One region of the Paenibacillus glucanolyticus genome, then DNA from elsewhere that is predicted to be linked to it. Evidence: predicted binding sites of a transcription regulator. Region 1 holds the regulator's gene; each other region holds the start of a gene.
The links. The regulator LexA, encoded in region 1, represses DNA repair genes until DNA is damaged. The targets are predictions, from matches to a motif close to CGAACATATGTTCG.
Positions count from the first base shown of each region.

Region 2: recA (recombinase RecA) is a predicted target of LexA. The motif match lies at 1,833-1,846, and genes of this name have one in related genera.
Region 3: WDY75_RS21990 (ImmA/IrrE family metallo-endopeptidase) is a predicted target of LexA. The motif match lies at 1,373-1,386, and genes of this name have one in related genera.

Region 1 is NZ_CP147845.1:4,081,042-4,084,303, reverse strand. Features, by position in the region: gene WDY75_RS19100 (RNA polymerase sigma factor) at 1-322, shown strand, start outside; gene WDY75_RS19095 (hypothetical protein) at 315-1,133, shown strand; gene lexA (transcriptional repressor LexA) at 1,206-1,832, opposite strand; gene WDY75_RS19085 (LysM peptidoglycan-binding domain-containing protein) at 2,008-2,379, shown strand; gene WDY75_RS19080 (DUF896 domain-containing protein) at 2,579-2,785, shown strand; gene WDY75_RS19075 (hypothetical protein) at 2,946-3,262, shown strand, end outside.
Region 2 is NZ_CP147845.1:2,500,339-2,503,600, forward strand. Features, by position in the region: gene pgsA (CDP-diacylglycerol--glycerol-3-phosphate 3-phosphatidyltransferase) at 1-248, shown strand, start outside; gene WDY75_RS12065 (competence/damage-inducible protein A) at 363-1,625, shown strand; gene recA (recombinase RecA) at 1,917-2,978, shown strand; gene WDY75_RS12075 (regulatory protein RecX) at 3,119-3,262, shown strand, end outside.
Region 3 is NZ_CP147845.1:4,666,315-4,669,576, reverse strand. Features, by position in the region: gene WDY75_RS22000 (Arm DNA-binding domain-containing protein) at 1-450, opposite strand, end outside; gene WDY75_RS21995 (hypothetical protein) at 466-801, opposite strand; gene WDY75_RS21990 (ImmA/IrrE family metallo-endopeptidase) at 830-1,351, opposite strand; gene WDY75_RS21985 (DUF4041 domain-containing protein) at 1,493-2,863, opposite strand; gene WDY75_RS21980 (helix-turn-helix domain-containing protein) at 2,915-3,262, opposite strand, start outside.

The DNA.
Region 1 (3,262 bases):
TACAAGACATACGGCGTTCCGGCACAAACAGGCTTTTTTCTTGCGGAAAGTGACCTTGCAGGACAAGCCGCGTCTGGATGACCAGAGCCGGTCAGCTGAAGCGGAATATATGGAAAGTCAGTATACGGATGAGATATGGAGGATGATTATGAGTCTGCCAAGAAAGTTCAGGGAGGTGCTGGTTCTAGATCTTTACTACGAAATGCCGATCACTCAGATAGCGGAGCTTCTAAACGTAGCGACTGGTACGGTTAAATCCAGGCTGTATCGGGCGAGAAAAAAAGTGCAGAACATGTTAAAGGAGAATTCTGGTTATGAATGAGGAAAAGCCTGATTGGTACGAGCGAGCGCAACAAGGTCCTTTTCAAAATGAACCATTTACCGCCGAGATGAAAAATAAGGTACAGGTGTCACTGACCCAAGGTAGCCATAGATCAAAGCGTCGTCCATATTTACGTGTTGGTATGACTGGCGTGCTATTGTTTGTCACTCTACTGCTATTGATTCAGTTTCCTTGGGGGGAACGTACGGTACAACAGCATACGGCAGGGGGGGGACCATCCCCATCTGTGACGGAGACGATTCGCGCAGAAGGTACAACGGATGAAGGAACGTTACAGGTAGTTGCCATCGATAAGGAAGAGATAACGGAATTAGGAGCTCCCAGCTGTTTCGGACTCGAAACGGATCTGTCGTTTAAAGGGGATTACAAAGTGAAGTACGCGGCAGAGGGGACCTCGGAGGATGTGGTTGTCCTTGAGGATCTCACCTTCATACAACCAACTTCCGCTGCTCTTCAGATGATTCGATTGCCTTTTCAGGAAGCGGATGTGTTCATACTCGCCCCGCAATATAAGGACTGTCACGGAATACAAATCTATGCATTTGCGGTGGAGCATGGGAGTGGTAAGGCGGTGCAGCTGCAATTTGAGGAGGAGTTTTCTAGAGCCAGCACGTCCTATTACAGACCGGGCACTACACCTACGGTGAAAGATAATAAGCTTGTTCTGAAGTCTACGGAGGGTCCAGGCGGGGAAGGCTCGCCTGAATATAATATGGCTGAGAGAATGTATCAATTAGATCTTAGGCAAAATGCCATGGTGATGGTCTTGCGCAAGGACCGGAAATCTTAAGGATTAAATAACGTAGCACAAGAGGTTACCATCCAACTAAGGAGGTAACCTCTTGTTCATTGATATATGAAGTTAGTGTACATCCCTAAAGAGACCGATGACTTTGCCGAGAATGGTTACATGATTCAGGCGCAGGGGCTCGTAAGTAGGATTCTCCGGCTGCAAGCGAACGTGGTCCTTCTCTTTGTAGAAGGTCTTTACGGTTGCTTCGTCTTCCTCTGTCATCGCTACTACAATGTCCCCATTGTCTGCAGTTTGCTGCTGGCGAACAATGACATAGTCACCGCTATGTATGCCAGCTTCAATCATGCTGTCACCAACAACAGATAACATGAATACCTTATCGTCGCCTACATAATGCTGAGGGAGAGGGAAGTAATCCTCGATGTTCTCCATGGCGGTAATAGGTACGCCTGCAGTGACTTTACCGACAACAGGCACTCTGGCAATGGTGTGGGTAAACAGATTAGCGCTATCGGATTCTTCTTGGCCAAGCAGTTCGATCGCTCTTGGCTTCGTAGGGTCACGGCGGATCAGGCCTTTCTTCTCCAATCGGTCTAGATGCCCATGGACCGTTGAACTGGAAGCTAGTCCTACAGCCTCGCCGATTTCCCGGACAGAAGGCGGGTAACCCTTGCTACGAACTTCGTTGCGGATAAACTCTAAGATCGCCAGCTGGCGGCTGGATATTTTCGACATGCCGTATCAACCCCATTTAGTAACGTTTGGGAAAATTATAACATAGAACTTCCGTTCGTACAAACATAAGTTCTAAAAAAAGATAGAACAAATGTTCTTTTAGGTATTGTATCAAACAAATGTTCGTGTTATTATGAATTCATAAGAGAACACTTGTTTGGGAGATGATGATTCCATGTTGAAATACAGTACATACCGTAGTATTTATGAGAACGTTCCTGTGCGAACGGAGAAGTCTTCGGTGACTTGGGTCTATCAATTGAAATCCAGAATGACTTCCATCCCCTTAATTAAACTTCTATTCATTCTGCTGATTGTTGCATCCTTTTGGACGGGGGCCTATTCCGTTTTTGCCGGGGGAATGGAGAAGCCGACAGGTGAGAAGTTGGTCATTGTTCAATCCGGCGATAGTTTATGGCGTATCGCTTCCCTTCATAAACCAGCTGATATGGATACGCGCGTATATATTGATAGTATTAGAAGAACGAACGGTTTGAAAGGTCCTGACATACAGGCAGGAGAGGTGTTATCATTACCGGTGTGGTAATGTAATGAGCAATCCATTCTAACGCGTATTGTGTATTTCTAATTACTAATACTCTATTGTTAATGATGGGGAGAACCCATTCATACTGATCATACATTCATATTTATTCTTAATGAGAGTTTGCAAGGGTGCGGTTTCCTTGACAAGCTCTTTTTCACATGTTTAAGTTATAAATGATATTGGAATTGGAGGAGAAGGCATGGATATTGATACTTTGGTGGAACGCATTAATGTATTAGCAAGAAAACAGAAGAGTGAAGGGTTGACCGAAGAAGAGCAGAAGGAACGGGCTGAGCTTCGGGAAATATACCTTAACAATATTCGTAGTAACTTTAGACAACAGCTTGAATCGATTGAATGGGTAGATGAAAATGAAGAAAAAGGCGGCCCACGATTAAAGCAGTAGTCTATGAAAACTGTCTCATGATCTGATCAGAGAATTAATGGGCAGATAGAAGGATAGAATTATAACATTTGGGATGCCGGTTCATTTGTAGAGAATTGAACACGGTTTCCCAAGTTTATATGGTTTAAATCATATTGAAATTGAGTCCAGGGGGAACCATATGTCACGATCATGGGAAAGAAAAGTCAACAAGAATATGTCACAACTCAACAAGCAGCGTAAGAAGCAAGGGCTGTCCTCGTACCAAGGTTCCACCATCTCCGATAAGAGTGATGTGTTTAAAGGACGTAAATACGTTCTGCCGTTAGTGCTCGTTGCGCTTGCCGGGCTGTACGCCCTTCTGGGCACTGCAACGTCTGGGGCAACAGGAGGAAGCAATGATGTGTTGAACTGGGTGGGTGTCAGTTTGTATATTCTATTGGCGCTTATGATTTTCTTGCGTAAGCCTTATTTGAAGATAGAGCGTGCCTCTGTATC
Region 2 (3,262 bases), 1.6 Mb from region 1:
CGGTTACTGGCTTGCGGCAGATTGCGCTTCTGGAGGGTTCCGTTGTTGCAGCAGGCCAATCGGGAAAAATCAAAACGGTGATTCAGATTGTGGCAATTGTTGCGCTTCTTATCAACAATTTCCCGTTTGTGTTTATGGGGATTCCGTTTGATGTCATTGCCATCTGGGCAGCTGCGATTATTACGCTATATTCGGGAATCGAATATTTTGTCCAGAACAGGCACCTTCTCAAAGGTACCGGGGCATAATAGCAATAGGAGCAATCCTATTGCTTTTTTCTTCCGTGAGCGTAAGAACATAATGAAGTTGAATAGAATGTGCAGATACAGTAGAGACAGCAGATACAGGAGGATCGACTAATCATGAAAGCAGAAATCATTGCAGTTGGTACAGAACTTCTGCTAGGACAGATCGTCAATACCAATGCCCAGTACTTGTCCAGAGAGCTTGCTTCAATGGGAATCGATGTGTACTATCAAACGGTTGTCGGGGATAACATGGAGAGGCTCAAGGAGGCCCTCAGGCTGTCCAGCGGCAGAGCTGATATCGTGCTTCTGTCCGGCGGCCTCGGACCTACACAGGATGATCTGACGAAGGATGCCTTAGCTTCCTATATGAACCGGTCGTTGCATATTGACCGGATGGCCATGGACCGGGTCGAACGTTTCTTCCATGACCGGGGATCTGTGATGACGGAGAATAATCGGCGTCAGGCTCTGGCCATCGAGGGAGGTACACCGCTTCCTAACGAGACGGGGCTTGCCGTGGGAAATGCTATTTCTTTTGAAGGCACTCATTATATTGTTTTGCCCGGGCCGCCAAAAGAACTGATCCCGATGTTTGAGCAGGAGGCCAAGCCCTGGCTTCTTCAGCACGTCCTGACCGGCGAGCTCCCCATCTACTCGAAGATGCTCAAGTTCGCAGGCATTGGGGAATCCGCACTTGATCAGCGGCTGGAGGACCTGATAACCGCACAGACGGATCCGACCATCGCCTTGTATGCCAAGGAAGGGGAGGTTACGGTCCGGATCTCCACGAAGGCAGCGAGTGAGTCTGAGGCTATGGTCCGGCTGAATGAGCTGGAGACCAGAATTCAGGAGAGAGGTCCTGAGTTTATGTATGCCAACGAGGACGTGCCGATTGAGAAGGTCATTGTAGACCTTATGGCAGATCGAAGCTGGACGCTGAGCGCGGCCGAGAGTTGTACCGGAGGGCTCGTGGCAGAGGCGCTGACATCCATTCCCGGCAGTGCTTCGATGTTTCTGGGCGGAATCATCTGTTATACCAATCAGATCAAAGAGAAGCTTGTACATATCCCGCATGCGCTGCTTGAAGGTGATGATGCGCCGGGCGCTGTCAGTGCGGAGGTTGCCGAGGCGCTTGCGGATCATGTCCGGATGGTGACCGACAGTGATTTTGGTTTGTCGGTAACAGGTGTAGCAGGTCCAGGTTACGCCGAACGCAAGCCCGTTGGCCTTGTGTACATTGGATTGTCCGAACGGGGAAAAGAAACGGAAGTGCATGAGCTGCACCTGCAGGGCAACCGTGAGACGATCCGGCTCCGTGCAACCAAGGCGCTGCTGTATCGGCTTTGGCAGCGTCTCGTTGCCTCCAAGCAGGCCTAGCTTCCCCCTAAGCCGAAGGAAGCCGCTTTTGATAAAAAGTAAATTATTTACACCTGTCTTGGTAGCTGTTCTTGAATTGAAGAATGGTTCCGAGTATAATGTGAAGTACGGAAGAACCGTGGCATATCGAATGATATTGCTGCGGTTCTTCTTCTTTTTTACATAGGGTTCAGAGCATGGGAGGGAAGGAGCGCCGAATAAAAAAAACGAATGTATGTTCGAAAAAAAGCTTGGCAAACGTGTCAAAACAAGGTATGATATGACTATCAACAGTGAAGGGTTGTGGAACAATTGTCAGATCGTCGTGCTGCGCTGGAGATGGCGCTTCGTCAGATAGAGAAACAGTTCGGTAAAGGTTCCATCATGAAACTGGGTGAGTCCACCCATATGCAGGTAGAGATTGTGCCAAGTGGATCGTTGGCGTTGGATATAGCTTTAGGAACCGGCGGTTTGCCTAAAGGCCGGATTATTGAAGTATATGGACCGGAATCCTCCGGTAAAACAACAGTAGCCCTCCATGCTATTGCTGAAGTTCAGAAGGCTGGCGGACAAGCTGCATTTATCGATGCCGAGCATGCCTTGGATCCATCGTATGCAAGCAAACTGGGTGTTAATATTGATGAATTGCTGCTTTCCCAACCGGATACGGGTGAACAGGGGCTTGAAATTGCGGAAGCATTGGTACGCAGTGGTGCCGTAGATATTATTGTTATTGACTCGGTTGCTGCGCTTGTGCCGAAAGCTGAAATTGAAGGCGATATGGGTGATTCCCACGTGGGTCTGCAAGCTCGTCTGATGTCTCAGGCTCTTCGTAAATTGTCGGGTGCCATCAATAAGTCGAAAACGATTACCATCTTTATCAACCAGCTTCGTGAGAAGGTTGGTGTTATGTTCGGTAACCCTGAGACTACTCCGGGCGGACGTGCTCTGAAGTTCTATTCCACGGTTCGTTTGGACGTGCGCCGGATTGAGAGCATCAAGATGGGTAACGATGTGGTGGGTAACCGCACACGGATTAAGGTTGTTAAGAACAAGGTAGCGCCGCCTTTCAAACAGGCTGAGCTAGATATTATGTACGGTGAGGGCATCTCTAGAGAGGGAAGCCTGATTGATATCGGAACGGAACTGGATATCGTAGACAAGAGTGGTGCGTGGTATTCTTATTCTGGCGACCGTCTGGGTCAAGGACGTGAGAATGCGAAGCAATTCTTGAAGGAGCATCCGGAAATCGCGAGTGTAATCGAGAATAAAATCCGTGAAGCAAGCAACCTGACCACGGCTGTTCCTGAGCCTTCCGCAGAGGATAAGGAACAAGATGAAATAGAGGAGCAGGAATTGTTTAAGGTAGAGTAGTAATTACGGTTTGAGCTTTTACAGTGTTGAGGACTGTCCGGTGTTTGTAACGCCTGACGGTCTTCTTTGCATTTAACTTAATCGAGGAATCGCTCGGATATTTTTGCCAGGATATTGATGCTGAAGTGAAAGGAGCGTTTATGAAAGAAGAGAATATGGGAGTGTCTGAAGAGGAGGAAACTTCAGGTATTGGACATTTTCCCGATAATGAGGATCTGATCGTAACTTCGGTCGAGATGCTGAGAAAGCCCAAACACCGCTATCAGATCGCATTTGGGCCTTAT
Region 3 (3,262 bases), 590 kb from region 1:
AGCCCTGACTCGGTGTATGCGATTTCTCAGTGCACGCTTCAGAATGCCGTGGATGGTCTTTACATATTCCTTTGAATAGGTTTTTCGTAACTCGGCGTAGAATGTTTTGATTGCTCGTGGAGTCAATGCTTGAAGTTTTACTTTACCAAGTGCAGGAATAATTCGCGCTTCAATGACCGTTTTCTCAGTATCATACGAAGTAGGCTTGAAATTCGGCTTGGCAGGGGTTTCGAGATATTCTAATAGATATTCTCGAAGCGTTATCTTCGAGTCATCGACATGCAAGCCGTTCTCTATTTCAGCGATTTTTAGGTGGCACGCTGTCCAGGCTTCCTTTTCAGTTTTAAACCCACCTTTTGATTTTTGTCTCCGGCTACCTGTCATTGGATCAGGTGGCAGATCGATTACATAAGTATAAGTTTTTCCTCTTGGATATACATGACCTTTCATATACAAAAGCCCTCCTTAAAATTCATCTCCATAGAACCATAGTAATTCCTCAATATCCCTTTTCTGAATTATAAACTTATTGGCAGAGTTATAATATCTGCTTGCCAGATGGCTTAGCTTTAAACTGATTCTACCGTCACTGGTATAATCCAAATCAATAAACTTAACTGGTTTACTGTCTATGAAATTCTCAAGCTGGCCATCCTCGACTACCTCGAATGGGCCATCGATGGAGAAAATGAGCTCTTCTTGAGTATGTAAAGTTTCATGGTCTACATGAATGATAAATTGTGAAGGTGCGATCAAATCATCAGCGGGATCATAATAGGCGTAGATCTTAGTCTCTCTCATATCATCATGATCGCTATGTCTAACATGATCACTTGTCTTCGACCTGAGCAACTGTCTCCGTTAACAACATCCCTTGGCACAATCTATGTTGAATTTGTTCCAGTCTCCTTTTAGCTAAATATAACGGGACATTAAAAATAGAGGCTAAGAAATGAATAGCATCATTCTTTCTTACAGGTAATCGAAGTTGTGAGATCATTGAAATCGGCATTGCTGCATAAAGAACAAAATTATCTGCTTCAGATTCTTGAGCTTTGGTATATTGCTCTGGCATAATTCTCTGATCACCCGAATGTCGTAATATATGGCAAAGTTCATGTAAAAAGTCGATCCATTGCCTTACCCTTGACTGATTCTTATAAATGTTAATGGATCCTAACCCACTCTTTATTTCTACCGCTTCACTACCTAGCTCCGAATAATAAACCCATACGTTCAGCCGCCTGGATAATTCTTCAGTATTCAGTTGTTGTGGAGTAAGCACTCCGTGTTTTTTATACAAGTCTTCGACAAACTGTTCTAAGAGAGTGGTTTCATAAAATCTGAACATGCTGTTAATACCTAAGAAATGGGAGTGTATGTTCGGTTTTGAAGTGAAAAAGAATAGCCAATAACGGCTATTTTTGATGCAAATAAGATTGTAGCTATTCTTTATAAACATGCAACAGTTGTTTTTCCTTTAGTATCTGTTCTATACTTTTTCCGTCAGTTGATTGCCAACAGCTACCTCTTGCCAAGAAATATGTGGTGGTTCTGAATCAACATTCTCTCGCTGAGTTCTAATCAAAATTGATTCGCGATACTCTTCCGCATCAGATGTTCGAGTAAATTCAACAGATTTATCATGATTATTTTTTATTACATTCTCAATCTCGTCCAATGATACTTTAAAATATTCTCTTCGCTTATTAATAATATTTAGACGATTGTTTTCAAACGTCTTATGTAACTTTGCTTCAAGGGTGGGGGCATCATCCGAAAAAATCATAGCATGAACATCAAAATTAAATGGTACCGAAGCATCTCCGAGTTCGTATACTCGATCGTATGGGTCTAGTCTACGAGTCATACCGATTTTAAATACACCTTCTCCAAATGAGCCTATATTAGAGATTACATAAACGTAACCAGCTCTTTGGTTGGCTTCACGATAGTCAACTTCTTTAAGATTGGCTTCAATTTCATGTAGACTTTTTTCTAGCTCACTTATTTTTTCTTGAATGAGCAAGCGCTCTTCTTCTGTTTTACAGAGATCAAGCTGCTTTATTGCTTTTTCGAGAGCATTTGAATAATGACGTTTCTCTTTTTCAATAGTTTTCCTAGCTTCATCAATTTCACGTTGGAGTCTAGCTTCTTCACGCATTTGTTCTCGAATCTGACGTTGTTCCTCTTTTTCTTCTTGTTTCATTACGGAATATTCATAAGCGAGATATAATTCTGTTAATTTAAGTTGGAAATACTCTTCAGAAATTCTAACCTGCATTATTTTACCAAGCTTATTAAGAGTTTCAAAAGATTTGAAAATACGCTTTTCATAAGTGGAAATATTATTAAACTTTACATTCGAAATGCAGGCATCGCATTCATTGTTAAATGACCTAAGTGAAAGTTTAATCATATCATTGACCATTTTTCTTCCTTCGGTCTTATTATTGTTTACTGTCCAGCTCTGGCTACCTTCACACGCAGTGCCTTCCTTGATCATTAACTTTTGCGCATCTCTCAATGTATCTAGTTTTTGTTTGAATACAGTACTGTTTGCGAATTCAAACTTGGGTTTATAGAGAGAGAACGATTCCAAACTAATTTGGTCATCCAGATCTAGTATGTCTTTAGATTTGATTTCATACTGTAATTGCATCTTGTCCAGTTGATTTTTATTGTGTTGAATCTCGGCTAGAAGTGAATCTTTTTTTTGAGATAATTTTGTTATTTCTGTTGTCAAATCGAATGCATCTTGATGTTCGGGTGTCATAATTACTTTTAAGTTTTCATAGTCCTGGCGAACATTTTCAAGCTCGGCCTTTATTTTCTTTACTCTAAATAGGTCAAAAATACTCATTGTTAAACTCCGCTCACATATCCCCATCGGATGAGGTACTTGCTATAGGATTTATTCCCCTTGTTGTTGACCAGGTTTACGATCTTTCTCTTGCTCCAAAATGAACTTTAAAAATTGGCGCATCTCTGCCTTTTTTTGTTCTGGGGCATCCAGATATCCTTTGAAGAATGCCCCGTGTACTGGATCGTCGAGCAATTCCTCGATTTCATCATCTTCTTTGTTGGCAGTAATTTTAGGCGAGGAATCATTAGTACGTCCGAGCAGGTAATCGCCATTAGTATCTAATACATCTGCAATTTGCTTTAATGCTTCAGGATCAGGCTTTCTGTCATTAGTCTCATATCGAGAGAGTTGAACAACAGTTAAACCTGTTTTGGTAGCCAATTCTTTTTGTGTTAT